DNA from 4 places in the Siminovitchia sediminis genome. Region 1 is predicted to be linked to each of the others. Evidence: predicted binding sites of a transcription regulator. Region 1 holds the regulator's gene; each other region holds the start of a gene.
The links. Region 1 encodes Rex, which represses fermentation and respiration genes when NADH is low (regulators of the CRP and FNR family bind a similar motif). Its sites were predicted from a motif close to TTGTGAAATATTTCACAA; they were not measured.
Positions count from the first base shown of each region.

Region 2: the regulator Rex is predicted to act here: its motif matches at 1,042-1,059, upstream of ACFSCZ_RS00310 (cytochrome C oxidase subunit II).
Region 3: the regulator Rex is predicted to act here: its motif matches at 4,244-4,261, upstream of ACFSCZ_RS07640 (cytochrome ubiquinol oxidase subunit I).
Region 4: the regulator Rex is predicted to act here: its motif matches at 3,466-3,483, upstream of nadC (carboxylating nicotinate-nucleotide diphosphorylase).

Region 1 is NZ_JBHUEO010000104.1:3,462-11,309, forward strand. It holds gene tsaD (tRNA (adenosine(37)-N6)-threonylcarbamoyltransferase complex transferase subunit TsaD) at 1-89, shown strand, start outside; gene ACFSCZ_RS17815 (hypothetical protein) at 268-1,089, shown strand; gene ACFSCZ_RS17820 (ABC-F family ATP-binding cassette domain-containing protein) at 1,292-3,232, opposite strand; gene moaC (cyclic pyranopterin monophosphate synthase MoaC) at 3,357-3,842, shown strand; gene ACFSCZ_RS17830 (redox-sensing transcriptional repressor Rex) at 3,884-4,561, shown strand; gene ACFSCZ_RS17835 (twin-arginine translocase TatA/TatE family subunit) at 4,608-4,787, shown strand; gene tatC (twin-arginine translocase subunit TatC) at 4,801-5,559, shown strand; gene ACFSCZ_RS17845 (hypothetical protein) at 5,719-5,979, shown strand; gene ACFSCZ_RS17850 (CPBP family intramembrane glutamic endopeptidase) at 5,976-6,683, shown strand; gene ACFSCZ_RS17855 (YdiK family protein) at 6,704-6,904, opposite strand; gene ACFSCZ_RS17860 (CPBP family intramembrane glutamic endopeptidase) at 6,904-7,644, opposite strand; gene ACFSCZ_RS17865 (AEC family transporter) at 7,736-7,848, opposite strand, start outside.
Region 2 is NZ_JBHUEO010000001.1:54,943-62,790, reverse strand. It holds gene ACFSCZ_RS00320 (gamma-glutamyl-gamma-aminobutyrate hydrolase family protein) at 1-115, opposite strand, end outside; gene ACFSCZ_RS00315 (Crp/Fnr family transcriptional regulator) at 279-965, shown strand; gene ACFSCZ_RS00310 (cytochrome C oxidase subunit II) at 1,120-1,272, shown strand; gene ACFSCZ_RS00305 (cytochrome c oxidase subunit II) at 1,295-1,768, shown strand; gene ACFSCZ_RS00300 (b(o/a)3-type cytochrome-c oxidase subunit 1) at 1,765-3,417, shown strand; gene hprK (HPr(Ser) kinase/phosphatase) at 3,719-4,636, opposite strand; gene ACFSCZ_RS00290 (DinB family protein) at 4,999-5,457, shown strand; gene ACFSCZ_RS00285 (alpha/beta hydrolase family protein) at 5,597-6,424, opposite strand; gene ACFSCZ_RS00280 (outer membrane protein assembly factor BamD) at 6,567-7,586, opposite strand; gene ACFSCZ_RS00275 (fructosamine kinase family protein) at 7,733-7,848, shown strand, end outside.
Region 3 is NZ_JBHUEO010000017.1:54,780-62,627, reverse strand. It holds gene ACFSCZ_RS07655 (carbamoyl phosphate synthase large subunit) at 1-2,138, shown strand, start outside; gene argF (ornithine carbamoyltransferase) at 2,135-3,085, shown strand; gene ACFSCZ_RS07645 (staygreen family protein) at 3,157-3,609, shown strand; gene ACFSCZ_RS07640 (cytochrome ubiquinol oxidase subunit I) at 4,423-5,778, shown strand; gene ACFSCZ_RS07635 (cytochrome d ubiquinol oxidase subunit II) at 5,775-6,794, shown strand; gene cydS (cytochrome bd oxidase small subunit CydS family protein) at 6,800-6,916, shown strand; gene cydC (thiol reductant ABC exporter subunit CydC) at 7,014-7,848, opposite strand, start outside.
Region 4 is NZ_JBHUEO010000013.1:89,294-97,141, reverse strand. It holds gene thiO (glycine oxidase ThiO) at 1-824, shown strand, start outside; gene ACFSCZ_RS06870 (flavodoxin) at 2,015-2,458, opposite strand; gene nadC (carboxylating nicotinate-nucleotide diphosphorylase) at 2,587-3,435, opposite strand; gene yhfH (protein YhfH) at 4,618-4,746, opposite strand; gene ACFSCZ_RS06855 (processed acidic surface protein) at 4,937-5,956, shown strand; gene ACFSCZ_RS06850 (class D sortase) at 5,956-6,561, shown strand; gene ACFSCZ_RS06845 (glycine betaine uptake BCCT transporter) at 6,810-7,848, shown strand, end outside.

The sequences.
Region 1 (7,848 bases):
CTGCTGCAGGTACTGTGCTTTATAAGGCAGGCAAGAGAGGAAAACTGGATATGAATGCTCATCCGGGTTTGGATTTAGAGAACTTTTAATAAGCGGCTTCGGTCGCTTTTTTTGTGCTTAACGCACCCTAATTAGGAAAATAGAGATAGAAATTAAAAGGATCACCAGAGTATCCACAGGTATGTGGGTAATGTGGATGAAACGTACGCGAGAATGTGGATAATGTGTATAATAATGTTAATAAGTTGAAAAGTCTAGTGTTAGCCTGTGTGCAATGTTGTTAATAACTTTAGTAAGTTTAAAGCGCGAAATCCCGGTTCAAAGCTCGAAATCCCGGTTCAAAGCTCGAACCCCCGGTTCAAAGCACGAACCCCCAGTTCAAAGCGCAAAATCCCAGTTCAAAGCTCGAAATCCCAGTTCAAAGCGCGAAATCCCAGTTCAAAGCTCGAAATCGCGATCCAAAGCGCGAAATCGCGATCCAAAGCGCGAAATCCCGGTTCAAAGCGCGAAATCCCGGTTCAAAGCGCGAAATCCCAGTTCAAAGCGCGAAATCCCAGTTCAAAGCGCGAAATCCCGATCCAAAGCTCGAAATCCTGGTTCAAAGCGCGAAATCGCGATCCAAAGCGCGAAATCCTGGTTCAAAGCGCGAACCCCCGGTTCAAAGCTCGAAATCCGAGTTCAAAGCGCGAAATCGCGATCCAAAGCGCGAAATCCCAGTTCAAAGCGCGAACCCCCGGTTCAAAGCGCGAACCCCCGGTTCAAAGCGCGAAATCCCGGTTTAAAGCGCGAAATCCGAGTTCAAAGCGCGAAATCGCGACCCAAAGCTCGAAATCCCGATTCAAAGCACGAACCCCCAGTTCAAAGCACGAAATCCCAGTTCAAAGCGCGAACCCCCGGTTCAAAGCGCGAAATCCCATTTCAAAGCGCAAAATCCCAGTTCAAAGCTCGAAATCCCGATCCAAAGCGCGAACCCCCGGTTCAAAGCGCGAACCCCCGGTCCAAAGCGTGAAATCGCGACCCAAAGCTCGAAATCCCGGTTCAAAGCGCGAAATTGCGATCCAAAGCGCGAAATCCCGGTTTAAAGCGTGAAATCGCGATCCAAAGCGCGAAATCCCAGTTCAAAGCGCGAACCCCCGGTTCAAAGCACGAACCCCCGGTTCAATGCACTAAATCCGTCTCAAAATAATTCATAGTGCCAAACCGCCAAATAAAGTTTAAATTGCAAACTCCGCCATCTATAGTCCCGTTTGCAGTTTATACAACAAAAAAAGACCCTGCATGATGCAGGGCCCTAAGCATCTGATTCCTCCAAAAGCTCCGTCCATTCTTCCATTAATTGATCGATTTCTGATTTTACTTTTTCTACTTCGGTATGAATCTCCAATGATTTTTCGTGGTCTTCGTAGATTTCCGGCTGGCAGAGCAGGTCTTCTTTTTCAGCTAAGGTCATTTCCAGCTGGGTGACTTGCTCTTCTAATTCGCTGATTCGGCGTTTCCGCTGCCGCTCCAGTTTTTTCCGTTCCTTTTCCTGTTGATAAGAAGGTTTATTCACAAAAGAAGTTGCCGTTTTGCGTGTTTTTGCTTCTTTTTTCTGCGCCAGTCTGGCCAATTCTGCCATTTCTTCCTTCTTTTCAACATAATAATCGTAGTCACCTAAATATTCCACTGTTGCTTCTGTGGACAGTTCCACCACTTTTGTTGCAATTCTGTTGATAAAGTAGCGGTCGTGGGAAACGAATAAAATGGTTCCCGGATAATCCACAAGGGCGTTTTCCAGCACTTCTTTGCTATCGAGGTCTAAATGGTTGGTCGGCTCGTCCAATATGAGCAGATTGGCATTTTGCAACATGAGTCTGGCCAGAGCGAGACGGGCCTTTTCGCCCCCGCTTAATGAAGAAACGGTCTTGAGGACGTCGTCGCCGCTGAACAGAAAATTGCCGAGAACCGTCCGAATGTCTTTTTCGTTTTTAAGCGGATAGTGGTCCCATAATTCCTGCAACACGGTTTTATTGGAAGATAAGTCGGCCTGTTCCTGGTCATAATAGCCAATTTGGACATTGGAGCCATAGCGGATGTCTCCGGATAACAGTGGCAGCTTCTTCGTAATCGTTTTTAGCAAAGTAGACTTCCCTACGCCGTTTGGACCGACCAATGCGATACTGTCACCGCGCGAAAGCTTCAAAAGGATACCCTTTGCCAATGGTTCTCCGTTATACCCGATCACCGCATTTTCGAGTGAAAGGACATCATTCCCGCTTTGCTTATCGATGGAAAAAGAAAAGGAAGCAGATTTTTCATCGCCAGCCGGGCGGTCCATGATGGTCATGCGCTCCAGTTGTTTCCGCCGGCTTTGGGCGCGCTTGGTCGTAGAGGCCCTTGCCAGATTCCGCTGGATGAAATCTTCTAATTTTGCGATTTCCCCCTGCTGTTTTTCATACAGCTTCCTCTCTCGTTCATACTTCTCAGCTTTCTGTTCAAGGTATTTACTATAATTTCCGTGATATACGGAGATCTCCTGTCTTGAAAGCTCATACACTTGTGTGACGATTTGATCCAAGAAATAGCGGTCATGGGAGACGAGGAGCAGAGCTCCGGGATAATTCTGCAGGTACTTTTCCAACCATGCCATCGTTTCAATATCCAGGTGGTTCGTCGGCTCGTCCAAAATGAGTAAATCGGGCTGCGTTAATAAAAGCTTCGCCAAAGCAAGGCGGGTTTTTTGGCCGCCGCTCAGCGTGGCAATGCATGTATCGTAATCCTCTTCAAAAAATCGGAATCCATGCAAGACGGACCGTATATCCGATTCATATTGGTAACCGCCCATTTCCTTGAACGTCTCCTGCAGGCGGTCATATTCCGATAGTAATCTGTCATAGGCCCCTTCCTGCTCATAGTTTGCAGGATCTGCCAACTGCAGTTCTATGTTCCGTAATTGCTGTTCCATTTCTCTGACGTTTTTAAAGACAGACAGCATTTCCTCCCAGATTGTCAAGTCGGATTCCAAACCGGTATGCTGTGACAGATAGCCGATGGAGGTATCTTTCGGCTTAACCATCTGCCCTGAATCATAAGACAATTCTCCGGAAATAATTTTAAGCAGCGTAGACTTTCCTGCGCCGTTTCTTCCTACAAGCGCTGTACGGTCTTTGTCGTGAAGCTCCAGTTTTATATTTGATAAAATCAGATCTGCCCCAAAATATTTCGTGATCTGCTGTACTTGTAACAGTAGCATGAATTCTACACCTCTAATCATAGTCAGTTTACCATTTTTTGAGTTTTTGACAATCTGTAAAATTCATCAAGAGGGATAGGACAGGATTTCCGAAATAGTGTATGATGGAAAAGAGGTGTTGAACGTGAGTAAGTTAACCCATTTTAATGAAGAAGGCAGGGCGCAAATGGTGGATGTAAGCGGAAAACCTGAGACGGTCCGCACTGCCATTGCCCAATCCAGTATTGAAGTCAATCAAACCATTTATGAACATATCAGTCGGCATAAAGTAAAGAAAGGGGATGTTCTTTCTGTTGCTCAGGTGGCGGGAATTATGGCTGCCAAGAAAACGTGGGACATCATTCCCATGTGCCATCCGATCCCTTTAAAAGGCATTAATATTTCTTTTGAATGGGAAGACGGCAAAGAAGGGCACAGGCAGCTGAAGATTACAGCATCGGTTAAAACCATTGGAAATACAGGCGTTGAAATGGAAGCCCTCACCGCCGTTTCTGCTGCAGCGCTGACCGTTTATGATATGTGCAAGGCGATTGATAAAGGGATGGTTATCGGTCCAACATATTTAGTCGAGAAGACAGGCGGAGTTTCAAGTAAGGATTTTAAACGATAATGGCATAGTAATCTTGGCATCTAGTCTTGGAGGCTCGATAAATGAACGAAGAAACAAAAATACCGCAGGCTACGGCAAAGCGGCTGCCGCTATATTACAGGTTTTTGAAAAATTTGCATGCTTCAGGAAAACAAAGAGTTTCATCCGCTGAATTAAGCGAAGCGGTGAAAGTGGATTCCGCTACAATCCGCAGAGATTTTTCCTATTTTGGAGCGCTTGGAAAAAAAGGATATGGGTATAATGTAAACTATCTGCTTACTTTTTTCCGAAAAACGCTTGACCAGGATGAACTGTCAAAAGTTGCTTTAATCGGTGTGGGAAATTTAGGAACGGCTTTCTTAAATTATAACTTTCTAAAAAATAATAACACAAAGATTGCCCTGGCATTTGATGTCGATCCTGCCAAGATCGGAAAAGAGATCAGCGGTGTCCCCGTATATGATATGAATGAGTTGGAAGAGCGATTGCAAAAAGAAGATGTGATGGTGGCGATTCTGACGGTGCCGTCAAGTGCTGCTCAGACGATTACGGACAGGATAGTCAAAACAGATATTAAGGGAATTTTGAACTTTACCCCTGCACGCTTGAATGTTCCGCCATCCATACGGGTTCATCATATCGACTTGGCAGTGGAGCTGCAGTCTCTCATCTATTTTTTAAAAAACTTTCCGCCTGATGACACGGAAAATTCACAGGAACATACGAATTTAAATGGCTAATCCGACAAGTTTCCGTTAAAATAAGACATATGAGGAGGTGGGCCCTATGGGAGTAGGTCCAGGAAGTTTACTGATTATCGCTTTTGTCGCTCTCTTGATTTTTGGTCCCAAAAAGTTGCCTGAATTAGGTAAAGCAGCAGGAAATACTTTGCGTGAATTTAAGAACGCAACCAAAGGGCTGGCGGAAGACGATGAGAAGGACAAGAAGAAAGACACCGACCAGTGATAGGATGAACGATATGAATGAGAAGAACATGACGGTTCTTGATCATATAGAAGAATTAAGAAAACGGCTGGTGATTATAGTCGTTTTCTTTGTGCTGGCGATGATTGTCAGCTTTTTTTTATCACAGCCACTGATTAAATGGATTCAGCATGCAAGTGCTGCACAGGATATTACCATGAACGCTTTCAAGGTAACCGATCCGTTTAAAGTGTTTATGCAAATGGCGTTCGTCCTGGCATTGATTATGACTTCGCCGGTGATTTTATATCAGCTGTGGGCCTTTATCAGTCCCGGATTACTGGAAAAAGAACGGAAAGTCACACTCAGTTATATTCCCGTATCGCTTGTGTTGTTTATTGCGGGGGTTCTTTTCTCCTATTATGTTTTGTTTCCGTTTGTGATCCGTTTTATGCTCGGTTTGTCGGGCAATATGGATATTCAAACGATGATTGGCATCAACGAGTATTTTCATTTTCTATTTCAGATCACAATTCCGTTTGGTGTTCTTTTCCAACTGCCGGTTGTCATCCTTTTCTTGACACGGCTTGGTCTCGTGACGCCGGACTTACTGAAACAGGTACGTAAATATGCATACTTTATTTTACTTGTCATCGCCGCTTTCATTACACCGCCGGATGTCATTTCTCATATGATGGTGACAGTACCGCTGTTGCTGCTGTATGAAATCAGTATTTGGATTTCGAAAATCGGCTATAAGAAAGTACAGGAAGCAGAGGCCGAATGGGAGAGACAAATGAATAGCGAGCAGTAGGGAAAACATCGAGAGTATGGTCAACCACCTTGGATGGCCATGCTTTTTTTTCTTGTTTACATTCTATACAGTTATTCGAATAAAAGAATTGTAACGCCCATCTGGCTTTACGGACGGGGCAAACCAGCGGCCGACATCCATGGGATGTGGCATCTGAACGTGACTTTGTCACGAGGCGCAGGCCGTATCGGTGGAAGCGTAAGATCAGGTCGCGGCCATAACCCGGAATTAAAGCTGCTGCGGCGCATAATGGAGCATTTCAAGCATGCTTTTAACGATTTGACATCAGATACCAGGGTGAAAAGCTGTTTGATGGAAATCGTCTTTTTATCGTGGGTTCCTGATGGCATAACGATGGGTCGTTTGTACGGCGTTGGACGGGCGCTTGCATTTTTCTTAAAAGAGGGGGCAAGGGGTTGATTTATCTAACGGTTGTCTTACTTGCGATCGTGATCGGTTATCCGGTCTCGGATTATTACTATATGAAAAAAGCAGATCTTCAGAATAAGCCAAAAATGTATTGGAACATCATTATTCCACAATGGGTGATTGTCTGGATTATTCTGTCTTACTGGGCTTGGACGGGCCGATCCGTGTCTGAATTATTTTTTGTCAAGGATCCTCTGCTCTCTTCCCAGGCAGGGCATTTAAAAGATATCGGCTTGGGGGCAGTAACAGCCGGTGTTCTTTTGGCTTTGGCTGTTATTTTTTCAAAAAAATTGAAAGAAAAAATTTCAATATATTTCAGCAGCCAGCTTGACGAAGTCCGGTTTATGCTGCCGACTACATTAAAGGAACGAGTGTTGTTTGTAGGGGTAGCTCTCACAGCGGGATTTTGTGAGGAAGTCATTTTTCGCGGAGTCATGCTGTATTATGTGGGGCAGCTTCCGTTTGACCTTTCAGTTATAGCGATCGTTATTGTTTTAAGCATGCTGTTTGGCATTGTTCACTTATATCAAGGATGGAGCGGCGTACTCAGTACAGCCTATTTAGGCGGATTATTGCTGGTGGTCTATCTGATTACCGGAAACCTCTGGATCAGTATCGCTTTACATTTTCTCATCGATGTGAAATTTGTCTTTTTTCCAAACAAAACCTCGCAAACAGGGCAAGAAGACGGATAAGCTTCTTGCCCTGTTTGACATTATTTGCGCTCTTGGTTTTTCAGCCGGAAATGAAGGGAAACAAGCCGGATGCCTGCTCCAAAGTCAAAGGTGGCCAAAAGAATCATTAAATAAACAAAGAACCCCCATTCGTCGTTCAAATTCACTTGCTGAACGGCAAAATAGGTAAATGTTACACCGAGAAGGATATACACGATGCCGGAAAACAACGGTGATCTCATCAAAATAACCCTCCCATCCACCGCTCCAAATGAATAAAGGTTTGTATGGTCTGCTCTAAATCTTCAGGAATAAACCGCTGTGCCACAACAACGAGTGTATTCATCATGACGTGAGCAATAATGGGTACAATAATTCTTTTCGTCAGAACATACAAAAAGGCAAACACAAACCCCATAGCCGTATATAAAATTAAATGGACCGGCTCCATGTGGGCAAACGCAAAAATGACAGAGCTAAGAACAGCTGCCATCCCAAACGGCATCCGGTTGTAAAGGGATCCGAAAATGACTTTTCGAAAAACAATCTCTTCCAGGATCGGACCAATAATTGAGCTGATCAGCACAATCATGGGAAAGAGCTCAATCAGCTCCAAAATTTCTTGTGTATTTTCCGAGCCCGGATCTACGCCGATGGCCTGTTCAATCCCAACCGCAATGATTTGCGCGAAAAAGGCCAGAAATATTCCTGCAACAGCCAATAAGAGGGAAGGACCGATGGACAGCGGCTCTGCTTTGTCAATCTTTGTCACTTTTCCGCTTTTGCGAACAAGGAACAAAACGATAGCCAGGCCCAAAAGAAAACTGAAAACAAGCCAGTATCCGGTAGCCTGAATTTCTGCTTCCTCAGGGGAGAGGTTCAAATAGTTTGTTCCAATGATATAAAATATCGGCATGCCGATAAAGCCGGATATTTGCATGGCAATATAAGTAAGTATGATATACACATATGTTTTGCTCATGTAATGAAAAATCCCTTCAAATGATATCTATCAAACCATAGGTTCCATTTTACTAATAAAACAGGCCTGTTTCAAACAGAGAGGCTTCTCCTTAGACACCGACCAGAAAAAGCACATATGGGATGGTCAGAAGACTAATGATCGTGGTGATAAAAGTCGTAAAGGATACTAAATCCGGCTCTGTATCGAACTGTATAGCCAATA
Region 2 (7,848 bases), on a different contig from region 1:
TGCCCCCTGCTTTTTTTATGGCTTCCAAATAACTGTAATATAAAGTATAACTAATATTTTCTTTGACAAATTCCAAATTGGAAGTTACTCCGATTATGGGTTTATTAATCCGCAAACTACTCACTCCCCTGCTACAGAGCATTCATACCCTTTTTTTATGTCTCCAAACAGGATAAGCTTTGAATACACAGTATTTTCATAAAGTACACCCAATGAAAATGGTATAATGGTTCTAAACATATATGAAACATACATTTTTAGAAAATGGTGAACGAATAATGATTCAACATGATACAGAGCCGATAGAGAAACTTCTTATGCAAGGACAGCCTGAAAAGGAAATGACAAAAGACAGTTTCCTCTTTCAAGAAGGAGAGCATGCTGACAGCCTCTTCTATATCCTTTCAGGAAAGGTGCGAATCGGGAAAATTACCCCGGATGGACGGGAAATTACCTTTCGGATCTGCGGAAAAAATGATGTGATCAGCGAGGTACAGCTGTTTTGCGCCCAATCTGCCTATAGAGTACAAGCCAAAGTCATTGAAAACGGACATTATATAAAAATTGCCAAGCGGGAATTAGAAGAAAAGCTGTTGACAAACCCGGGACTTACAATTGGAATTTTACAAATGATGGGCGAACAGCAGCAAAAGACTCAATCAAAATTCAGAGATCTCATTTTACACGGGAAAAAAGGAGCATTGTATTCCACATTGATCCGTATGACCAATAGTTACGGTAACGAGAGAGAGGATGGAGTTCTGATCGATCTGCACGTGACGAATCAAGAGCTCGCCAATTTTTGCGGCATGAGCCGCGAAGTTGTGAATCGCCTGCTCAATACCTTAAAACATGAGGGAATCATTAAAATGGAAAACGGTAAAATGGTCATCTGTGACCTTCAGTATCTCAAAAATGAAATTCATTGTGAAAACTGTCCAATTGAAATATGCAGAATAGATTAGATCCGCGGTCCCGTACCGTGGTTTTTTTTGTCTAAAAAATGAAGTACTTATGAAGGTCTTGTGAACTTGCCGGGGATTGTGACTTTTATCACAGATGCGATGAAACAGCAAGATTACGATAAAGACAGAAATCATATGGGAGGTAGACTATACAGTGGCTAAGCATCCGCAAGAGACAGGACCTTTGTCCAAAACCAGGAATGATTCAGAGCCGAAGTTAAAAGGAACGCTCGTCAGTGTAATGGGAGTAGGTGTTGTCATGATCGCAATGTGGGCAGCTGCCTATATTATGTACGCAGCCAGATAATAAAAAAAGCAGGTGACAAAATATGCATTTTCATAAGTACGAGAAAATTTGGTTAGCCTTTGGGATTTTATCGCTTGTTGTATTTTTAAGCATTGTCGGCGTGACCGCTTTTGCCCATGGTCATGAACCTTCGGGAGGTTTGGATACGATTGATCCCGAAAAAGTGAATGAAACTGCCCCATTTGATAATCCGGGCGTAAGACAGATTGATGAAGACACATATGAAGTGGTCGCTGTTGCAAAGGCGTTCGGCTATGACCCCCAGGAGATCCGAGTTCCAGCGGGCAAGGAAATTATTTTTACAATAACGAGCACAGATGTTGTTCATAGTTTTACCATTGACGATACAAAGGTAAATATGATGGCCGTTCCAGGAAGGATTACCCAAAAAAGTTATACTTTCAAAAACCCCGGTACTTATTTAATTCTTTGTAATGAATATTGCGGAACAGGCCACCATTATATGTCAACGGAAATTGAGGTGTATGAACCATGATAGCAAAGAGTGACAGACAACTAGCACTTTGGAATATCGGGATATCGTATATTGCATTTATTATTGGTACATTTTGTGGACTTCTTCAAGTATTTATTAGAAACGATAAATTGCAGCTGCCCAAATTCCTGGATTATTATCAGATTTTAACGGCACATGGCGTGTTGCTTGCACTTGTGTTTACGACGTTTTTTATATTTGCCTTCCTGATTGCCGGAATGAGTAAAACACTCGGCTCTTTCGGTCCCAGGGTCCGTTTCTTTTTATGGCTGGGACTGTGGGTAACGGCCATTGGAACCACCCTGGCTACTGCCATGATTATCTCCGGAGAAGCATCTGTACTTTATACGTTTTATGCTCCGTTAAAAGCAAGCGGCTGGTTTTATGTAGGTTTGGCATTATTGATCGTCGGAACATGGTTCACCAGCTTTGCCTTACTCGGACATTATCTTGTTTGGAAGAAACAAAACAAAGGGAAATTCAGTCCGTTGTTTGCTTATATGACAGTAGCCACCCTGTTGTTATGGATCATCGCCTGCTTGGGTGTTGTAACCACTGTTTTGTTTCAGTATATTCCCTGGTCATTTGGCTGGACAGAGACGATTAACGTGGAATTGAGCCGTTCCTTATTCTGGTACTTTGGACACCCGCTCGTCTATTTCTGGCTGCTGCCTGCCTATATGGCTTGGTATGTCGTCATGCCGAAAATCATTGGCACAGATGTGTTCAGTGATTCGTTAGCCAGATTTTCTTTCGTACTGTTTATCCTATTTTCGTTCCCGGTCGGATTCCATCACCAATTGACAGAACCCGGTATCGATAGCTTTTGGAAATTTCTGCAGGTTGTTTTAACATTTATGGTCGTAGTACCTACATTGATGACTGCCTTTTCCATGTTTGCCACTTTCGAAACTTCCGGCAGAAAAAAGGGGGCAACCGGACTGTTCGGCTGGTTTAAAAAGCTTCCCTGGAAAGACGTCCGCTTTACTTCTCTGTTCATTGCCATGTTGTTCTTTATTCCTGGCGGTGCAGGCGGGATCGTCAATGCAAGCTTTCAATTGAACGAACTAGTTCACAATACGCTATGGGTCGTAGGACATTTCCATATTACAGTGGGAACGCCTGTGGCCATGACCTTTATGGGTGTAACATTCTGGCTTGTTCCGTACTTGACAGGCAGAACTTTTCCAAAATATTTACAAAAATTGGCCCATATCCAAATCTTTTCTTGGGCTGTCGGTATGCTCCTGATGTCCACTGCCCAGCATTTGCTTGGATTGCTCGGGGCACCAAGAAGAACAGCTTACTCAGGATACAACGGTCACGAATCAGCACTTGAATGGTTTCAGGGCATTCTTTCGAACCATGTAACAATGGCCATTGGGGGTACGATTTTATTCTTCTCAGCGATGCTGCTGGTATACATCGTCGCTAACCTGATGTTTGTAACCCCTAAAGCTGCAACAGAAGAAGAAGCAGTAGAGTTTCCGATCGCGAAAAGCGACACATCTCATACAGCGAAATTACTGGAAAATTGGGGATTATGGGTAGGCATTGCATTGGCACTCATCCTTATGGCCTATGCCATGCCGCTGACTGAAATGATCCAGCATTCTCCGCCAGGTTCCAGAGGTTTTATTACATGGTAAGGAGTTGATCGAATGTTCATGGTGATATTCTCCATCATGATTGTCACTTTAATTATTTTGGCCATTTCTGTAGAATTACAAAAATAATGTAAGATTCGTCCAAAGCCTGGAGGCTGCTCACAATCACATCTCCCTTATACTTAATAACTGAAAAAAGACAGACAGGCATTAAAAATGTTGCCTGTCTGTCTTTTTAGTTTAACCCCGGGCAAACCCGGGACACCTCCAAATTATAGGAGGATTTTATCAAATACGTACAGATAGTCATTACACACCGAGATTTGGCGGCTAAGGGAGTCGTCTAAATATGATCAATTCCAAGCCTTTTTGAGAACTCTTCCGCAGCACTGTAACCCTCTTTCTGAAGATACCAATTGTTTGCAGCCGCTTCGATCAAGCCAGCCACATCACGCCCGGGCTGAAGCTGGATTTCTATATGCGGAATCTTCACACCCATATAATCGGTAAATTGTGGCTCATGCTCCAATTCATTATTCAGGGAGTTTTCTTCCCATTTGGTCAACTCAATATCCAGCACAATCCGTGTTTGATCCTGAAACGCCTCTCTTCCGTATAGACGCACCACGTTTACAAGCCCGATGCTCCGCAGAGCAAGCAGTTCCCTGGTCGTATTGTCATGGGTGCCCAAAATAGTTTGAGGACCGAGCTTTTTAATGGTAACCACATCATCGGCAACAAGGCGGTGTCCCCTTCTGATTAATGTATGGGCGGTTTCGCTTTTTCCGATGCCCGATTTCCCTCTAAGTAAAACGCCAATACCCGAAACATTTACGCAAACACCGTGAATGGCCATTTCCGGTGCAAGTGCCTTTAACAAATAAGCATCCATTTTCCGGATGAATTCAGATGTAGGGTCATCATCTGTCCGAAGCAAAGGGATCTTTTCATTAATGCAGCATTCCATCAAGTATTTGGGACACTCCTGGTGCGCTGTAATAATAAAACAAGGCGGGTGATAGTTCACGATATTGCCGATTCTTAACTTTTGTTCCTGGTCACTTAATCTTTTTAAAAAAGTAAGCTCCTTAACACCAAGTACCTGAACAAGCTCAGTTGGGAAAAAGTCAAAATAGCCCACAAACTCCAGACCCGGGCGATGGGCACGGTTTGTGGTAATTTTACGGTCCAAGTGATCTTTTCCAGCCAAAACTTCCAATGAAAATCTATCGATTAAGTCCTGAACTGTTATCGTTTTCAATTCAATGCACTCTCCATATCTAAATACCTTATCATGTTGGATTATACTTAAAAAAAACCGGTACGTCACCCTCATATTTCCCTTTTTGAAACATCCCCATGCTTTTGTCGAAAAATCTATACATAATTGTAAATAAACTTTTGAAAAGCGTTGAGTTGGCATGGGTTTTTAAGGTGAATGGGATGAACAGAGCCATATGTTATTTTGAAGCCACCATTTACCCTCTTAGCCCGGGCCGATGTGTAGTGAGTCATGGCAAGGGGATTTACCATCAAGATGTTTACGTTATAAACAAATCATTGGAAGTCCCTGTAATTGTGGAATATAATGTTGTAAAACAAGGATAAAGGAAGTTCGATAAAATGGAATCGCTAAATATGTTCGAATATTCCCGGGCAGCTGTATTGATCGCCTTGGGAAATACAAAAGAAGGTACTTGGGATACAAAAATCGAAAATTTTCCGAATACAATCCGCTGGAATGCCGGTCATATGTATATTACGGCCGAAGACTATTTGAGCAAAGCAGATAAAGACTATGAGATCATTCATCCGGAATGGTACGATTTCTTTATTGATGGGACAAGTCCGTTTAAATGGGAAGAAGAGCCCCCTTCTGTGGTTGAAATCATGGACGCCTTAAAAAAACAGGGCAAACGCATCATGGAGTTTTTTCAAGGCAAAGTAAAGAATCGGGCTTCAGAGACGGTTGATATCCGTTATTTAAAGCTGGATACTGTTGATGCGGCACTCCAGTTTGTAACTTGGCATGACGGTATCCATCTGGGTATCGTGAAATCCATGCAGAATGTATTGAAATAAACATCATCTGAATTTTATTCCGGCATAGAGGAACTTCAATGGAGGCAGTCAATCTTTGCGGATAAGCGTAATTGACTACCATCGGAAAGAACTGCCTCCAAAAAGGTTGTGAGAATAAAAAGCTCACAACCTTTTTTGTTTACTTTAACAAAGTATCCACCGCTTCTAACAAAACCGGCCAAGCCTCCATATCCGGCAAAATCAACTTGAAATGCTCGGCTGTCGGAATTGTTTTAAGGGTGACTGAATCCCCTGACTGGGCGGCAGCCCTTTCAAAATGCTCACTTAACCCTACTGGGACGTTGACGTCTAAAGTGCCATGAATAAGAACATGCGGTACACCTATCGGTAAAAGTTCACGCGGTGATCCATCTTGATAGCGGCGTTTCTGTTCTTCCGGCTTTCCGCCGATGAAATCACGGGTTGGATTATCAACAATTCCATATAATGTCTCTTTCATTTGGTGTATATCATGCATTAATTCTAAATCACAAACTCCGGCAAGACTGATCACTCCTTTTAAGGGCAAAGGATGATCTGACGTGTATAATTCACTGTCTGCGGGAAGTTTGTGACGTGCTGCGAGCCATGAAGCCAGATGCCCGCCTGCTGAATGGCCGACGGCGATTACACGAGTCATATCAAGTGGATACGATTTAGCAAGTACTCGAAGATGGTCAGCTGCTTTTGCAATATCCAAAAATGTTCCCGGCCAGCCTCCTCCCTCTTGGCCAACACGGCGATATTCTACATTCCAGGCAGCAACTCCATGATTTGTTAAGGCATCCGCCAATTGATTCATTTGCTCCAGATCAAATGCCGCTCTCCAAAAGCCTCCATGAATGATGATCGCTACCGGGAAGGGACCGCTGCCTTCCGGAATTCGTAAATCACCAAATTGATTTTCATTAGTGCCATAGGCGGCACGATGTATCTTTTTCTTTTTATCTGTATAAATAAAAAGCAACCCCTTTCTAAGTTATTTGTAAAAGCATACTTATAGATGAGTACGACAAAAAATGTGAAAAACCTTTTACATATCTGGAGAATGCATTTAAAAAAGCACCTCCGGATGTTTGATGATCCATGAGGTGCTATGCTCAAATTCATTAAGGCAGCTCATAATAGCCTTCATAAATGCTGTTGGCCTCTTTTTTGGAAACTCGTTGCAACTGGCCGGTTTCTGTCTGCAAGACATCCTCGCTGACCAGCGTTACTGTAGAAGTATACCCGTTTTCAAAAGTTATGTCTATTTGCGTATCACTGACATGACGGATGCTTTGGATTTGATCATGAAATCCGACATCTGAAAATGCGACGGCACAGGCAAAGTAAGTTGAAGTGATATGACAGGCTTCTGTACGGTCTGCTGTTACCCAATATCCTTCCGCTGCTCCAACACCCTTGGCTTCCTGTTTTAATTTTTCTGCTTCAGCTTTTTGTTCTTTCTCAGCCTGTTCGGCAGCTGCCCTCGCTTGAGCTTCTGCTTTAGCTTTTTCCTCAGCCTCCGCTTTGGCCTTCGCTTCTGCTTCTGCTTTTGCCTTGGCCTCTGCTTCCGCTTGAGCCTTTGCATCCGCCTCTGCTTTTTCTTTGGCCAACTTTACCTTTGAAAGTGAACTTTCAATATCCTTATGTATATCAGCAAAAAAAGGGTGGCTTAAGTCGTTCCTTAAGAGGCTTTCAAATGTGTTGATAGATTCTGCCAGCTTACCCTGTTCAAACCACTCTTCCGCCTGTTCGTAACTTCCGACATAGGTCTTTTTTTCATTTTCCAATTTTGCCATTTGTTCAATGAGGCTCTCTGCCTTTTCTACCAGCTTATCCGAACCTTCCTCTGTATTGGCTGCTTCATTAGCCGCTTCTTTTGCTGCGTCAAATGCCCCTTCATCAAAGTGCTCCTGGGCTTTTAATATATCTTTTGTCTGTTTTAGCAGAATCGCAGCTTTTTCATCTTCAGGTTCTTCTTCCAGTGCATTTTCAAAGAATGACTGAGCGCTGCCGTAATTTGCCTCTTCAATCTCCTGTAATCCTTGTTCCATCATTTTTTCATAAATTTTATTCGTATTGGAACATCCATACATGACTAAAAGCAGCAGGCATGCCAATATGCCCATCCTCGCTATTTTCATTGTCTTTCCTCCTGTATACGTCTCTATGTATCTATTATCGACAGATTTAAGCACTATTTTATAACAAAAGACCCAGGATCAGGAAGGTCTTTTTTTATATGACTTATTTGTTAAGATAAGAGTAATGCAGCAGGAGGTGTCTTTACATGCATCATATCATTCGCCAAGCCTTAAACTGCGCAAATGATCAAACAACAATAATGGAAATACAGCGTGTAGCCGGCGGATCCATCAATAAAAGTTTTTTCGTGGAAAGTGAAAA
Region 3 (7,848 bases), on a different contig from region 1:
ATGAAATTATAAATCCGGTAACAGGTACAACATATGCCAGTTCAGAACCTGTTGTTGACTATACCGTAGTCAAGATGCCGCGGTGGGCTTTTGATAAATTCCCGGATGCCCAAAGACAACTTGGAACAACCATGAAGGCAACAGGTGAAATCATGGCCATTGACCGCCTGCTCCCATCGGCCCTTCAAAAAGCTGTAAGATCCCTTGAATTAAAAACAAACGGTTTGGAATTAAAAGGTATTGCGGACCGGAGTCATGAGGAGTTATGGAGCTCTGTCATACATGCAGATGATGTGCGTTTCTTTTCAATTATTGAGCTTTTAAGAAGAGGAGAGCCTGTGGAGACGATTCATGATCAAACAAAAATCCATCCATATTTCCTTCATGTTCTATCTGACCTCGTCAAATTAGAGAACAAAGCTAAGAATGAAACAATGGAAACGATAAATCCCGGATTTCTAAAATTATTAAAAGAAAACGGATTTTCCGATACTTGGCTAGCTTCGATCTGGAATGTTTCTTTGAAACAACTGAAAGAAAAAAGAAAAGAATACGAAATCATGCCGGTATTCCAGATGGTTGACTCATGTGCCGGAGAGTTTACAGCTGCAGCTCCTTATTTCTATTCTACCTGGAAAGGGGAAGGCGACCATATACTTTCTGACACATCTAAGAAAAAGATTGCGATCATTGGTTCGGGACCCGTTCGAATTGGTCAGGGAATTGAATTTGATTATTGTACAGTGCAAGCCGCACTATCGCTTAAAAAGTCAGGCTATGAAACCATTCTGATAAATAACAACCCGGGAACAGTCAGTACCGACTTCCAAATTGCAGACCGCCTGTACTTTGAACCTCTCCATATAGAAGATGTAGTCAACATATTGGAATTCGAAAAACCGGATGGAGTAATTGTACAGCTGGGCGGGCAAACAGCCATCAATTTAGCTCAAGGCTTGGAAGAAAACGGGATTCCGCTTTTGTCCATTAACCAGGATCAAATTGATATTGTAGAAGATAGAGAGAGATTTTATACTCTTTTAAAGGAGCTGGATATTCCGCATATACCAGGGGGAACTGCCTATGACGAACAAGAAGTCATAACCAAAACGGCTCAAATCGGCTTCCCTGTATTACTTCGTCCATCCTACGTGATTGGAGGACAGGGAATGATTATTGTCCATAACCAGGAAGAGCTGGATACACACTTGCCCAATATTGAGTATCCGGTACTGATTGATGCCTATTATAAAGGGATGGAATTGGAAGTTGATGTGTTGGCAGATGGAAAAGAAATTCTTATTCCGGCTTATTTTGAGCATATTGAAAAAGCGGGAGTTCATTCCGGTGACAGTATGACCATTACACCGCCGATCCATGTGTCGGAAGGTGTAAAAAAAACCGTGTTTGACTATGCGGAAAGAGTAGCCGAAAAATTAAAATTTAAAGGTATTTTTAATATCCAATTTGTTGTTTATCGAGATGCTGTTTATATGTTAGAGGTCAATCCGAGAGCTTCCCGTACAGTACCTATTGTAAGTAAAATTACCGGGTTGAATATGATTCAGGAGTGTGTGAATATACTGACAGGCTCATCCTTAACGAATGTTCAGGCACCAATTTCACCTTCATTTTACACAGTCAAAAACCCTGTTTTTTCAACCGGAAAACTGGATGGTGTAGACCCGAAGCTGACTCCTGAAATGAAATCTACCGGCGAGTTGATTGGTATTGGCCATACATTAGACGAAGCCCTGGCCAAGTCAATGATTTGGAATGAACAATTAACTGCAAAAATGACATATGATCTTCCGGAAATCTACGTCGATGCATTGGAAAGGGATGAAAAAATTATTAAAAAGCTCCTTTTGAAGGCTGGTATAAAAATGATCACAGAAAGAAATGGAATACCTTTCAATGAATGGGTGAAAAACGGCAAAGGTTCTGTATTAGTAAGCTTGAAAGATACAGCTGACTCCGTTCAAAAACGGCAAACAGCCTCTGTTGCACAGTTACAGGTCATGACTGAGCTGGAGACGTTTGAATCCTATATAAGAGCTATAAAAGGGGAAATTAAAAAACCTAAATCAATCCAAGATTGGCTTAACAGTATACGAAAGGACGTGGTGACACCATGACGGCTGCATCAATTTCCTTAAAAGGGAAACATATGTTGACACTTGCAGATTATACAAAAGATGAGATTATGCATATTATTCAAACGGCAACAGAATTAAAACAGATGCAAAAAAAAGGTGAACCGCATCCTTATTTAAAAGGAAAAACACTTGCCATGATATTTGAAAAACTGTCCACCAGAACCAGGGTATCCTTTGAGACTGGCATGTACCAATTGGGCGGCCATGCATTATTTTTAGGAAAGAACGACCTTCAAATGGGACGAGGAGAAACGGTTGAAGACACAGCAAAAGTTCTTTCCCGCTTTGTGGACGGGATTATGATCAGAGCATACAGCCATGATTCAGTTGTTCAGCTTGCAAACCATTCAAGTGTTCCTGTGATTAATGGTTTGACTGATGAATATCATCCTTGCCAGGTTCTCGCAGATTTAATGACTTTGTATGAAGTAAAAGGAAATCTTGAAGGGAAAAAGCTGGCATATGTGGGCGACGGCAACAATATGACACATTCTTTAATGATCGGATGTGCAAAATTAGGCGTCAGCTGTTCTGTTGCAACGCCAAAAGGGTATGAGCCAAAACAGGAAATTGTTGAATTGGCAAAACGTTTTGCAAAGGAAACAGGAGCAGCAATCGTAATTACCAATGATCCAAAGACGGCGGTGAAAGAAGCCGATGCAGTTTATACTGATGTCTGGACAAGTATGGGCTGGGAAGAAGAGCAAGAAACAAGGTTAAAAGCATTTGCTGACTTTCAGGTCAATAGTGAATTAATGAAGGAAGCTCATGAGGATGCTGTTTTCCTTCATTGTCTGCCCGCACACCGTGGAGAAGAAGTCAGTGCGGATGTCATTGATGGACCGCAGTCACTTGTATTTGATGAAGCTGAGAACCGACTGCATGCCCAAAAGGCTTTGATGGTTGCCTTAATGGCAGATGAGTAACGGATCGGCATCACAACTTGTGGGCTGTTATCATATTATAGGAGAGCAGAACCGAAAGGGGAGATGCTCTCATGAAAAAACTCCAGTCCGATCCATGCTCGGTCGCTATTTTGCCTCCAGCCACTGCATACAAACCAGTAGATGGAAGAAAGTATACATTTATTATGTCAACTTCGGACCAACATGCACACTTAACGATCGGCTATAAATATACGGTGAGTCCCGAAGAGGCCTATACGAAGAAAATGTTGACTGCTGAATGGAGACCTAGGCTGGGTGAATATATTTTATCAGGTACAGTACACATACATGATAGCGATACAGAAGAAGTTCCGCAGAGCAACCTGGAAATCCAGACTGAACTGCCTCATATCATTTCGACATTGATAGAAGCTGACAAGAGTTTATATTTACATGTGCCTTGGCTCCTGGATGCACCGATATATATTGAAATAAATTTAAACAAAAGACATAAAACCATCCAATATTACGGGACACCGAGACAATATTTGAATCATCAATAATCAGGCACAGGTCGGCAAGCCTGTGCCTGATTTTTTGTTCATCTCACTATTACAAGTATACTTCTGTTTTGAGATATTATTACTCTAACTTCCTATAATTTATATTATGTAAACTAGAAAAACAATTTGTTTATAAGCACGAGTCCCTTCTAAAAGTTGTTCACACTTTTTGTGCTCCCCATCAGCCTCTTTAAAAGATTACTATCTAATCTTGGTTGAATCTGAAATTTATTTTGCCATTCATCCATAAATGCCGGCTTGGTCTCCAGCATCAGTGCCGATCTCAATAAGCTTAAAAGTACGCAATTGTGGTATAACAATCCATAAAGAAATAATGATAGTACTTTATTTATTTTCGATATAATCCATATATAGCCATTCCTGTTATGACGGGAGTCATGTATAACCATTCAAAATTCATTGTTCCCAAAGTGGTTGAATGAACTCATTATAGGACAAAAATAGAATACCGACTGAGTCTCACTTACAGTATCAAAAAAGTAACCCTCCTCTCCCTTTTCATTATTTATTCCAAGTCCCTGACTGTCCAGACAAATCTAACATGACGGCAAGATAGATCTAAACCATTGATTTACCCCATACCGCGTATGAACAATAGCCAAATGATTAAAGATTGTGTGATTGTTCACGATTTGTTCGCATTACGTTTATTAAATTATCATTTCTGTACAAGCTCTTTGATGGATTCAACAGTTATAATTGATATATAACAGTATTCGCAAAAAACCCTCTTTATTTAAAAAAACTTTAGAAAATTCAACAATAGGCATCAATAGATGGAGGAGGTAGAAAATGAACCTGCTATTTGAAGATCCGGTATTTGCCAGCAGAATGTTAACACTGCTGACCCTCTCAGTACATGCTATTTATGCGACGATTGGTGTAGGATTTCCGCTATTTATTATGATTGCACATTGGCTCGGAATAAAGAAGAATGACGATCACTATATCCTGATGGCCAGACGCTGGACTCGCGGATATCTCGTTACTGTAGCTGTCGGAGTCGTAACCGGAACGATCATTGGATTGCAGCTTTCCCTTCTTTGGCCAAACTTTATGGAGCTTGCCGGTAATATTATTGCTTTGCCTCTATTTATGGAAGTTTTTGCATTCTTCTTTGAAGCCATATTTTTAGGTATTTATTATTATACTTGGGACCGATTTGACGACCAGCGGAAACATTTCTTGCTCCTTATTCCTGTTGCGTTAGGTGCAGGAGCTTCCGCCTTATTTATTACAATCGTCAACTCATTTATGAATACACCTCAAGGTTTCAACTTGATAAATGGCCAATTGACAGATGCAAATCCGTTTCTGGCCATGTTCACATTAGCAATGCCGACAAAGGTTTCACATGTTCTAGCCACCGCGTACATGACTGTGGCGTTTATGCTGGCAGCCATTGGAGCCTATCGATTAATTAAAGGATCCAATCATGTGTATCATAAGAAAGCTTTGCATATGACCATGAAAGCCGGTCTGATATTTTCTGTTGCTGCTGCCTTAATTGGAGATTTCTCGGGTAAATATTTGGCTGTATATCAACCGGAAAAATTAGCTGCTGCAGAATGGCATTTTAAAACAGAAGAAGGAGCACCTCTGGTTTTGTATGGAGTGTTGGATGAAAACGAAAATGTCAAGTATGCAATTGAAATACCGTTTGCATTGAGTATACTGGCCCACGGAAATCCAACGTCCGAAGTCATTGGTTTGGACCAATTTCCAGAAGAAGAAATCCCGCCGCTTATGGTCCATTATTTCTTTGATATCATGGTGACCATTGGTGTGTTTATGCTGGTTTTATCCTTAACTTACTGGATCGGAACCAAGCGGGGATGGTCTTTTGTAAGTGCGAATTGGTTCCGCTGGATCATTGTTTTGGGAGGCCCCCTTTCCTTCCTGGCAATCGAAGCGGGATGGTGGATGACGGAAGTTGGACGGCAGCCATGGATTCTTCGCGGAATTATGACCGTGGACCAAGCTGCTACGACAAGTGATTATGTCGGGGTCATGTTTATCCTCTTTGCGCTGTTATATCTTATTTTAGTCATTGGAACTGCTGTTGTACTTCGCCGGATGTTTCATAAAAATCCAATAGAGTCAGAGATCGAACGCTATAAAGAAAAACAGGCTGGTGAAGTGAAATGAGTTTGGAAATTATAGGTATTTCGGTGCTGTGGACCTTTCTCTTTGGTTACGTATTGCTGGGGGCTATTGATTTTGGAGCCGGTTTTTTCAACGCTTACGGGATTATCACCGGAAAACAACATATTTTATCCAAAATCATTCAGCGTTATTTATCTCCGGTGTGGGAAGTGACCAACGTATTCTTCGTATTCTTTTTTGTCGGGATTGTAGGGTTTTTCCCGAAATCAGCATTTTATTTTGGAACCATCCTCCTTGTTCCCGGCAGTTTCGCGCTGATCCTAATGACCATTCGGGGGTCCTATTACGCGTTTGAAACGTATGGAGCAAGAGGACATAAAGGGTATGCCTTTATGTATGGCATTGCCGGTCTTCTTGTACCGGCTGCGTTATCCGTTGTTTTGGCCATTTCAGAAGGTGGGTTCGTATCCATCATTGATGGCAAGCCTGTTATGGATTATTGGGCCTTGTTTACAAGCCCGTTATCTTGGTCAATTGTCGTCTTGGCACTGGCTGCAGTTTTGTATATTTCGGCCGTTTTTCTTACATGGTATGCGGACAAAGCGGGTGATACGGCCGCAACAGATTTAATGCGTAAGTATGCCCTGGCCTGGAGCCTTCCATTAATTATTGCTGCCGGCGGAATTATATATGAACTCAGCTTTCACAATCCAGAGCATTTTGAGCGTATCCTTGATCTATGGTGGATGTTCGCCATATCCGCTGTCTTATGGATCGCAACCGTATGGTTGCTATGGAATCAGAACAAGTACGGCACTGCCGTATGGCTATTGATTGGGCAATTCGCATTTGCTTTTTATGCATATGGAATATCGCATTATCCATACTTGCTCTATCCGCATTTAACGATTTACGAAGGCTTTACAAATGAGGCAATGGCTATTTCTCTGATCGTTGTATTCATTCTTGGACTGCTTTTATTAGTACCTTCCATTTATCTGTTATTAAAGTTGTTCCTTTTTGACAGAGATTATGTCGCAGGAAATAAGAAGGAGTGAGTCACATGTTGAATGACTTTTTTATTTTTGCTGCACCCTTTCTCGTGATGATTGCTGCAATTGCTGCCACATTTTGGGCGGCCAAAAAGGATGACCCTTTTACAGATGAGGATAAAAGTTAGGTGAACGGATGAAAGCAGACCCGGCTGGATCGACGTTGGAGAATGAATTTGCTCTCTTACAACAAACCGGCAAGCGACGAGTTTGCTTGCCGGTTCTTTATTGAAATACACTTTGCTCAATCTTCTTCATATTATAAAAATATCCCTTTTGATTCATTAACTCATCAAATGTGCCTGATTCAATAACTTCCCCTTGATCCATCACAATAATTTGATTCATATTCTCCAGGCCTGACAAGCGATGACTGACCAGGACGACTGTATCATCCTTTGCTTCGGTAAATAATAGATCATACATGGTTGCTTCTGTTAATGCATCCAGTGAGGAGGTTGGCTCATCCAACAGCCATAGGGGTGCATTTTTAAGTAGTACCCTTGCGATAGCAAGACGCTGCTTTTCCCCGCCTGACAAATTATCACCTTTTTCAAAAACTGGATCATCCAATGAAAAGTGCTCAAGCTGAACTTTTTTCAGAACGATTTCTAAGTCATCATCCTTCGCATCATTCTTTGCAATGTGTAAGTTGCTGCGAATCGTGCCATGAAAAAAGTGGCTGGCTTGGAGTATCACATTGGTTTGTTCCCAAATACTTTCTTCGGTAAAAGAACGGATCGGCATATAATTCAGCAGCACTTCCCCTTCTTCCAATGAATACAGGTTTAATATCAGCTGAAGCAATGTAGACTTACCTGAACCACTAGGACCAACAATTGCAGTTTTGGAACCAGGTTCAAGCTTAAATGAAACATTTTTCAAGGCCGGACGTTCCTCTCCCGGAAAATAAAATGTTGCTTTTTTCACTTCTACTACTGGAGCTTTATCGGTTTGCAACTCCTTCTTTTTCAAAGGTTCGTGGAAAGGCTGGTTTTCCACAACTGAAACAAGTCGTGCAGATGCTTGATGGCTTTCTTGAAAATAACTCGGAAAGACT
Region 4 (7,848 bases), on a different contig from region 1:
TAAAGCTGGCTTACACAGAGGAGGATCAAAAAAACCTGGAACCTCTGCTTGTACAGCCCACCGTACAATGGCTGGAATCTGAAGATGTTATTTACATGGAAAAAGAAGTTTCACCGGACGCATTGGGTGCAGCGTATATCCCGGATGATGTCAGTGTCCTGCCGAATCGCACATGCGAAAGTTTTGCAAAAAGTGCTCAAGCTCTGGGTGCATCCATTTTTGAAAATCACCCTGTATACAGCATTGAAAAACAAGCCGGGAATTATATCATTCATACAGCTCAAGGCGATGTAGAAGCCAAGTATGTTGTGGTGGCGACAGGGGTTCTCAGCAACAGCCTATTTAAACATTTGGTACTCTCAGAAAGGCTCTCGCCGGTAAAAGGGGAAAGCTTAATTGTTCGGGCAGACAAGCCGTTGTTAAAGCATACACTGTTTCACGACAGCTGCTATATCGTGCCAAGAAACAACGGAACACTGGTGATCGGTGCCACCATGGTGGAGAATGACTGGAGTGATACTGTCAGCCTTGAAGGCATCCAGTTTTTAATTGAAAAGGCAAAAACAATGATGCCGGCTGCGGCGCAATTAACAATTGATCGTGTGATCGCCGGTTTACGGCCGGGAACCTTTGATGGGCGGCCTTTTATTGGAAGACACCCTGAGGATAAACATATACTGGTGGCTTGCGGCCATTACCGCAACGGCATTCTTCTTGCTCCGGCCACAGGGCAAATGATCCGTGATTTTATTCTTGAAAAAGACATCCCATCCGAATGGATTGAAGCCTTTCGAGTGGACCGCCGGCAGCTGGTGATGGCTTAACCGGTGAACAGCAAACGCCCCTGGCAAAAAGGGGCGCTGACTGTTTATGTGGGGAGCAGTCATTGGAATATGAGCTGTTGTGTTCCGAGCATGTGATCGGAAACCGGAGCAGTCCTCCTCTCAGGGGAGCCGTCGGTCTGTTTGAGATCTCAATAACCGCCAGAATATTGGGGGTAGCCGTGAAACCTATATTGATGGTTAAAACAAAGACGAACAATCGGATACATTACTCTAGGAAAATGCGGCGACCCCTGCGGGAAGAAAGGTATCGATGAGAACTCGGATTGCAACAGCATGAGGGCGACTAGTCGGGCATGAAGACCCAATTGCTTCACTTTGATTGATATCGGGCGCGCTGAGTCTTCCTTGGAGACCATTTTCTGAACTTTAGTCATTGTTCGGGCGACTTGATGGCTCCTTGACGACCATCTCTGATCTTTTTTCGTTCATGGGGCGACTTGGTCAACCTTGAAGACCCATTTTTCAGTTTGAGCATTTTTTGGTTGATTTGAATCCTTTGTGGCCATTCTCTAAGTTTAATCATTGTTCGGACGCGCTGAATCTCCCTTGGACACCATTTTTTTTCGTTCAACGGTCATTGGTCGCGTTGGATCACAAAGACCATATACAGCCATGGTTTACCCGTAACGCAGGATAAGGATAGGTGCCCTCTTCATCAGCAGCCATTCTGCCGATAAGAGGGACACGTCCAAAAAAATTTTTAACTTCTGGTTCCGCGTGCGTTCGATTTGCCTTTCTTTTGTTGCTGCTCCTCCGGACGCTTCTCTTTGCCATGTCTGGGTTCCCGGTGTGTTTCTGAGTCTTTTACCATTTTTGTCCCTCCAAAAGCTGAATTGATCAAGTTCTATCATGACCCAAAGCGGTTCAATTATGCGGGGTACCGGGATGTGATACAAGAGAGGTATGGCTGGTTGTTCGGTATTGTGTGCCGCGAAAACCAAATGGTTCCCTTTATAACAAAATTGGGGATTACTGATGTACAATTTATTCCTGAAGACAATTGGCTGCCGATAAAAAATCATCGGCGACATATGTGTAGTCCAACACTGCCCTGGCTTAACTCCCCCGCATGTTTTACACTTTCCGGCAAACGGAGCACACTTTTTAAAAAAGCAATTCTCCCAGGATTTCATTGAACTTTGCCTACGATACGGCACGATCACCTTTGTTCACTTTTTCACAAAAACTCTCACCAACTCTTCACACCTTTTCGCATCTTCTGCATCAGGACCAAGGTCCGCAATGACACAATCATCGACCAGAACAGCTCCCACTTCCTGAAAACGCGCAGCCATCGTATCCACTGCCTTCCCAAATTCCGGATAAAAGCTGTCACCCGAGCCGAACACAGCAACCCTTTTTCCAGTCAAGTCTATCTTAAGCAGGTCTTCGTAAAAATCCTCTACTTCCCATGGAAGGTCTCCATCATCATACGTGTAGGTCCCAAACATGATACCATCATACTCTGTCAGCTCTTCGGCCTGAATATTATCGGCATCAAAGCACTTTCTTGTTACCGGAATCCCCTGCTCCTCCAGATATTTTCCCGCGATGTTTGCCATCTCCTCCGTGTTTCCGGTCATGCTTGCATAGAGCAAAAGTATACGTTTCATACCCCCGCCTCCATCTGATCTCTTTGTTTTTATCATAAGGGAGGAAGGCTTTTCCTTACCTTGATGCTCATCAAGTTTAATGAAAAAAACGCCCGCCGGCGTTTTTAAATTGAAAATTTTTATATGTTTTAGACCAAAACGGCTGCGTCCACGTTTACCTTTGCACTAATATCAAGGGCGGAAACAGAGTGAGTCAAAAATCCGAGAGAAATGTAATCCACCCCGGTATCCCTGTATGTGGCCAGGTTTTTCATAGTGATCCCACCGGAAGCCTCCGTCACAATCCCTTCCGGCACAAAACGAATCCATTCCCTGATTTCCTCCGGTGTCCGATTGTCAAACATAATGACATCTGCTTTGGCAGCAACGGCTTCCAGTACTTGTTCTTTCGTTTCGGTTTCCACTTCCACCTTGACCATGTGCCCCACTTTTTCACGGACAGCTGCCACAGCGCCAGCTATGGATCCTGCGAACGCAATGTGGTTGTCCTTCAGCATAACACCGTCATACAATCCGTATCGATGATTACTGCCGCCGCCACATCGAACAGCATATTTTTCAAGCATCCGCAAACCTGGCGTCGTTTTGCGTGTATCACAAATTTTTGTATTTGTGCTGCCGAGCACTTCCACTGCTTCCCGCGTCTTTGTCGCAATCCCGCTCATCCGTTGGACGAGATTCAAAATAACCCGCTCACCTTTCAGAAGACTGGCCACTGCTCCCCGTACGGTGGCCAGCAATTTACCGGCTTCCACTTTTTCACCGTCACGGACGAAAAGATCGCAAGTGAGTGCAGGATCGAGAACCAGATAGCCCATTTGTATCATATCTGCCCCGCAAAATACGCCGCTTTCTTTGGCAATAAAATGGACTTCACCCTGCTGGCTGCTCCCAAAAATCTGGCTGCTGACATCACGGTCGCCAATGTCTTCAAGGAAAAATTGCTCCAGCTGCAGCCGGAGTTTCAATGTATTCATCTTTCTCATTCCTTTGTATAGATTTTCCTGTCGTGATTTATATCACAAGTTAAACGGATAATTCCTGCGAAACGTTGTTTCAATATTGCTTGTTAACTTTGTGATCAAAATCACATGGTATTCATCGCTTGCATAAGGTTACAGGTGTTTTGACACTAATATTTACATAGAATGTCGTTCATGACAAGCACTTTTTATAATTTACAGAAAAGTAGAAGCTGTGCTGCTCTCTGCCAGATTTCGATTTTAAGCCGTGGTTATATTTTTACTTATGGTGTGTAGGTTTGACGACGCGGCTTTCCGCTGAAACATACTCCTCACCTTATGTTGTTTTTGTGGCTTTGAAAATTGTCTTTAAGTCCTTTAGGGTAACATGCCCGGGTGGGAGCTTTACTGTTCAATTACAAAATTTAAAGTCCATGCCAACATTTACTGTCCATGTTTGAGCATAAATGGGCAGATTAAAAGAATTACGATCCTAGTCTGGACCTTTATTCAAGTACAGGATGGACTGTATCCAAGTCAAGTCCATAATATCGTTAAAAGTATTCGGCTTTTTGTTTCGGGCAGATGTGCTGTACTCTCCATCGAAGTACAGCTACAGCGGAGCTGCTTGGCATTGACCGCAGCGCGAATTCTGATTGACTCCTCCAACATGGGCACACGAGAAAGAAAGTCCCCCAAGTTCTTCCCTATCATGCGATAAATCCGTTCGTTCGGCAGGGTTTCGATTACAAATTCCACCGAGTATGGAGAAAGGGCAGTTGTTCGGGAAGATTCTGAAGAAAAATACCACCGAGTATAAAGAAAGGGCAGATGTTCAGGAGGAATACGCTTAGAAACAAAAACACTACCGTGTTTTCAGTTTGACGCTTTATTTAGGAGGATTTCCACGCCTAGCTTTTAAGTACTACTGTCCGGATGCGTACTTGTACTTTCAGGATTTACTATCCACGTCTGAACCTTTACAAAATAAAAGCCGCGGCCAGGCATTTGCTGCCCGAATCTCATAATGACTGTCCCCTCTAAGCAAGCAGCTGTCAAACTGTTCGACATTCTGTTATATATCACGTTTGCCATTGGGATCAACAGCGCTCTTTTCCAATAAAAATAATCTGCCTTTGCTTCATTGCGAAACAGGCAGATTATGGAGGGATTTCGTTCAGTTTTTTCAATGGTTTGTTACTCCTCTGTTTTGCTTAAACAGCGTTCACACTCGTTGAAATAGCACTCATGCATTTCGTGCATTTCCTCTCCGCATTCGCAGCATTGTTTACGGGGAATATTCCGGTAAAATTCAATTGGCATCATGGTGGATGGCCTCCTTTTGATTGTTTACTATATTGTATTATAACAGATTAATATTGTCAATAACTGTTATATATCTCTTTTATATATATTTCATTTAATAAATTAATATTTGTGTAAAACCTCCTATTCAGGAAGCTTCTGATCGAATATAATTGGAAGGTATTTTATAAATTTTCAGGGGGAATCGTATGTGAAACGTTTGTTGTCTGCTGTTCCTGCAGCGATCCTTGTTATTTGGATGCTGCCCTTATCCACTTTTGCAGCAGTAAATCCGCAAGATTCAGAGTTTCAACGTTTTTTACTGGATATTGGAATGAATGAAGAAGAGTTCATTACATATTTTGAGGGTTACCACGGTTATACGCTGGAGGATTTTGATTCTGTTCAGGAAATGATCAATTATTTGGGTGACACCATCAACGAACAAAACTTGAAGGCCTTGCTGGACGAATATGGCCTGACACAGGAAGAGCTTGAACAGCTTTTTGCAGAAAATGGCTTGTCTCTGGATGATTTTATTTTTATCGATGACCTGGATGTGGAAGTTTACTATTTAACATCTGATGATACGGTCAGTATGGATGAAGAGATTGCTCTGGCTCTGCTTAGCGAATTCGGGGTAACAGAGGAAGAAGGACAAAGACTGGCCGATCACCTGATGAAAGTGATGGAGAATGCTGATTCGGAAGCATTTTTGACGAAATTGCTTGACCTTGAAGCCCGGCTGTCTGCTTTCCCTGAATTTGACAGCTCCTCGGATCTCACACCAGCACAAATGGTGGAACTTCTTGATATATGGGAAGAGCTATTGGAACTTTTTGAAGTGAAGGTGGATTATTATTTAGTAAAGAATGGCGTTGAAACACCTGTTTCAATTTCTGCCTTACTTCAAATGGATACTGTGGACGAAGCCGATTTACTTATAAAAATTTATTCAAAAGACGGTCAATTTCTTGCTGATTTGCTGATCACCAAAGAAATGTTTGGGTCTGATTTCATCCATCATGCCGGTCAAAAAGCTGAAAAGGCCGTGAAGTCTGCTGCAGCAAATCCTGAAGCTGAAAACGGTGCAAAACCGGTTGTCAAAACTGTCAATGGGGGGAAGCTGCCGGATACAGCCGCAGGCTATCTTCCACAAGCAGCAGCAGGATTTGCACTGATTATTCTCGGAGCTTTTTTATTCCGTAAACATAAAGTAAAAGGTGCCTGATGAAACGCTATATTTTTCTGACAGCTTCCGTTGTCTTAATGGGGCTCGGCAGCTGGCTCGCCGCAACGAATGGTTTGAAGTTCGTGTCAGGTCATACGGTTTCTGCACCCCTCCCTACGGAGGAAAGATCCGATAAAGAGAAAATGGCACCGCCTGTCCCCGAGAAAACCGTTGTTTATGAAGAACGCCCAGTAGAAGGAGATATGATCGGTCAGTTGATCATTCCCAAGCTGGATGCGGTACTGCCCATCTATCATGGAACGGATGAAGATGAGCTGGAAAAAGGGGTGGGCCATTACGCCGGCAGTGTTCTCCCCGGAGAAAAAGACCATACCGTCCTATCCGGACACCGGGATACTGTATTCAGAAGGCTCGGTGAAGTCGGCAAAGGAGATATCTTGATCGTCACCACTTCAAAGGATGAATTCACTTATAAAATTCGGAAGGTCCGCATTGTGGATGCTGATGACCGTACGGTTATTGTTCCAAAGCCGCGCGCTGCGTTGTCTGTAACAACGTGCTATCCATTTACTTATATCGGAGATGCACCGGAACGCTACATTTTAACCGGGGATCTAATCAAAACCAAAATAATGACAGATTAAAAACAGCTGCCCTGGAAAGGTGTAAGAACTTTTCCGGCAGCTGTTTTTTATTTTGGATTGTGTCAAGCCAATTTGGGGTATATGTTTATGACTATTTCGTTGTCCCGGGGGCAAAATACATGTACTTTTTTAAATAAGAAGAGTTCATATATGGTTTCATCAAGGGATTTGAATAAAAACATGAAGATTGTTATGGTTAGGTATGTTGAAAACGGCCCTCCAATCAAGGAAGGAGAGAATAGATCTTGTTGGGTAAAGTTTCAAATGTCTTTTGGATTTCTGCCATCATTCTGCTGATTGCTGTTATGTTTGGTGTTGTTGCACCCAATCAGTTTGAAAAAGCTACTTCGAATATTGAGTCTCTGATAACTTCGGGCTTCGGCTGGTATTATTTAATTTTGGTAACCGTGATCGTTGCCTTTTGCCTGTTCATTATTTTTAGCCCGGTAGGAACGATCAAGCTGGGGAAACCCGATGACAAACCGGAATACTCCAAACCGTCGTGGTTCGCCATGCTGTTTTCAGCAGGGATGGGCATCGGCCTCGTGTTTTGGGGAACGGCCGAACCGATTTCCCATTATGCAGTTTCTCCGCCCATCTCGGAGCCGGGGACGGATGCCGCCATTAAAGAAGCGATGCGGTTTACATTCTTTCATTGGGGGATTCATGCCTGGTCCGTTTATGCCCTTGTCGGGCTTTGCCTCGCCTATTTCAATTTCCGAAAAGAACAGCCGGGATTGATCAGTGCTACACTCGGTCCATTGCTCGGAAAACATTCGAACGGGAAGCTGGCTTTGGTCGTCGATGTGATTGCTGTCACAGCCACCGTTGTCGGGATAGCTACAACCTTGGGATTTGGAGCCGCTCAAATTAATGGCGGCCTGGCCTTTCTGCTGGGAATTCCAAACAATTTTCTCATCCAACTCATGATTATTATCATCGCTACTGTTTTATTTTTAATGTCGGCTTGGTCAGGTTTAAGCAAAGGAATTAAATTTTTAAGCAATACCAATATGGTGCTGGCAGTTGTCTTATTGGTTCTTGTGTTCATTCTCGGCCCCAGTTTATTCATCTTGAATATGCTGACGGATACGATTGGAGCCTATGTGCAAAATATTATTCAGATGAGCTTCAGGATTGCACCCCTGGATGCCGGACAGCGGGAATGGATCAACGGTTGGACGATCTTTTACTGGGCCTGGTGGATTTCATGGTCGCCGTTTGTCGGAATTTTTATTGCCCGCGTATCAAAGGGAAGGACGATACGGGAATTTATGGTGGGCGTCC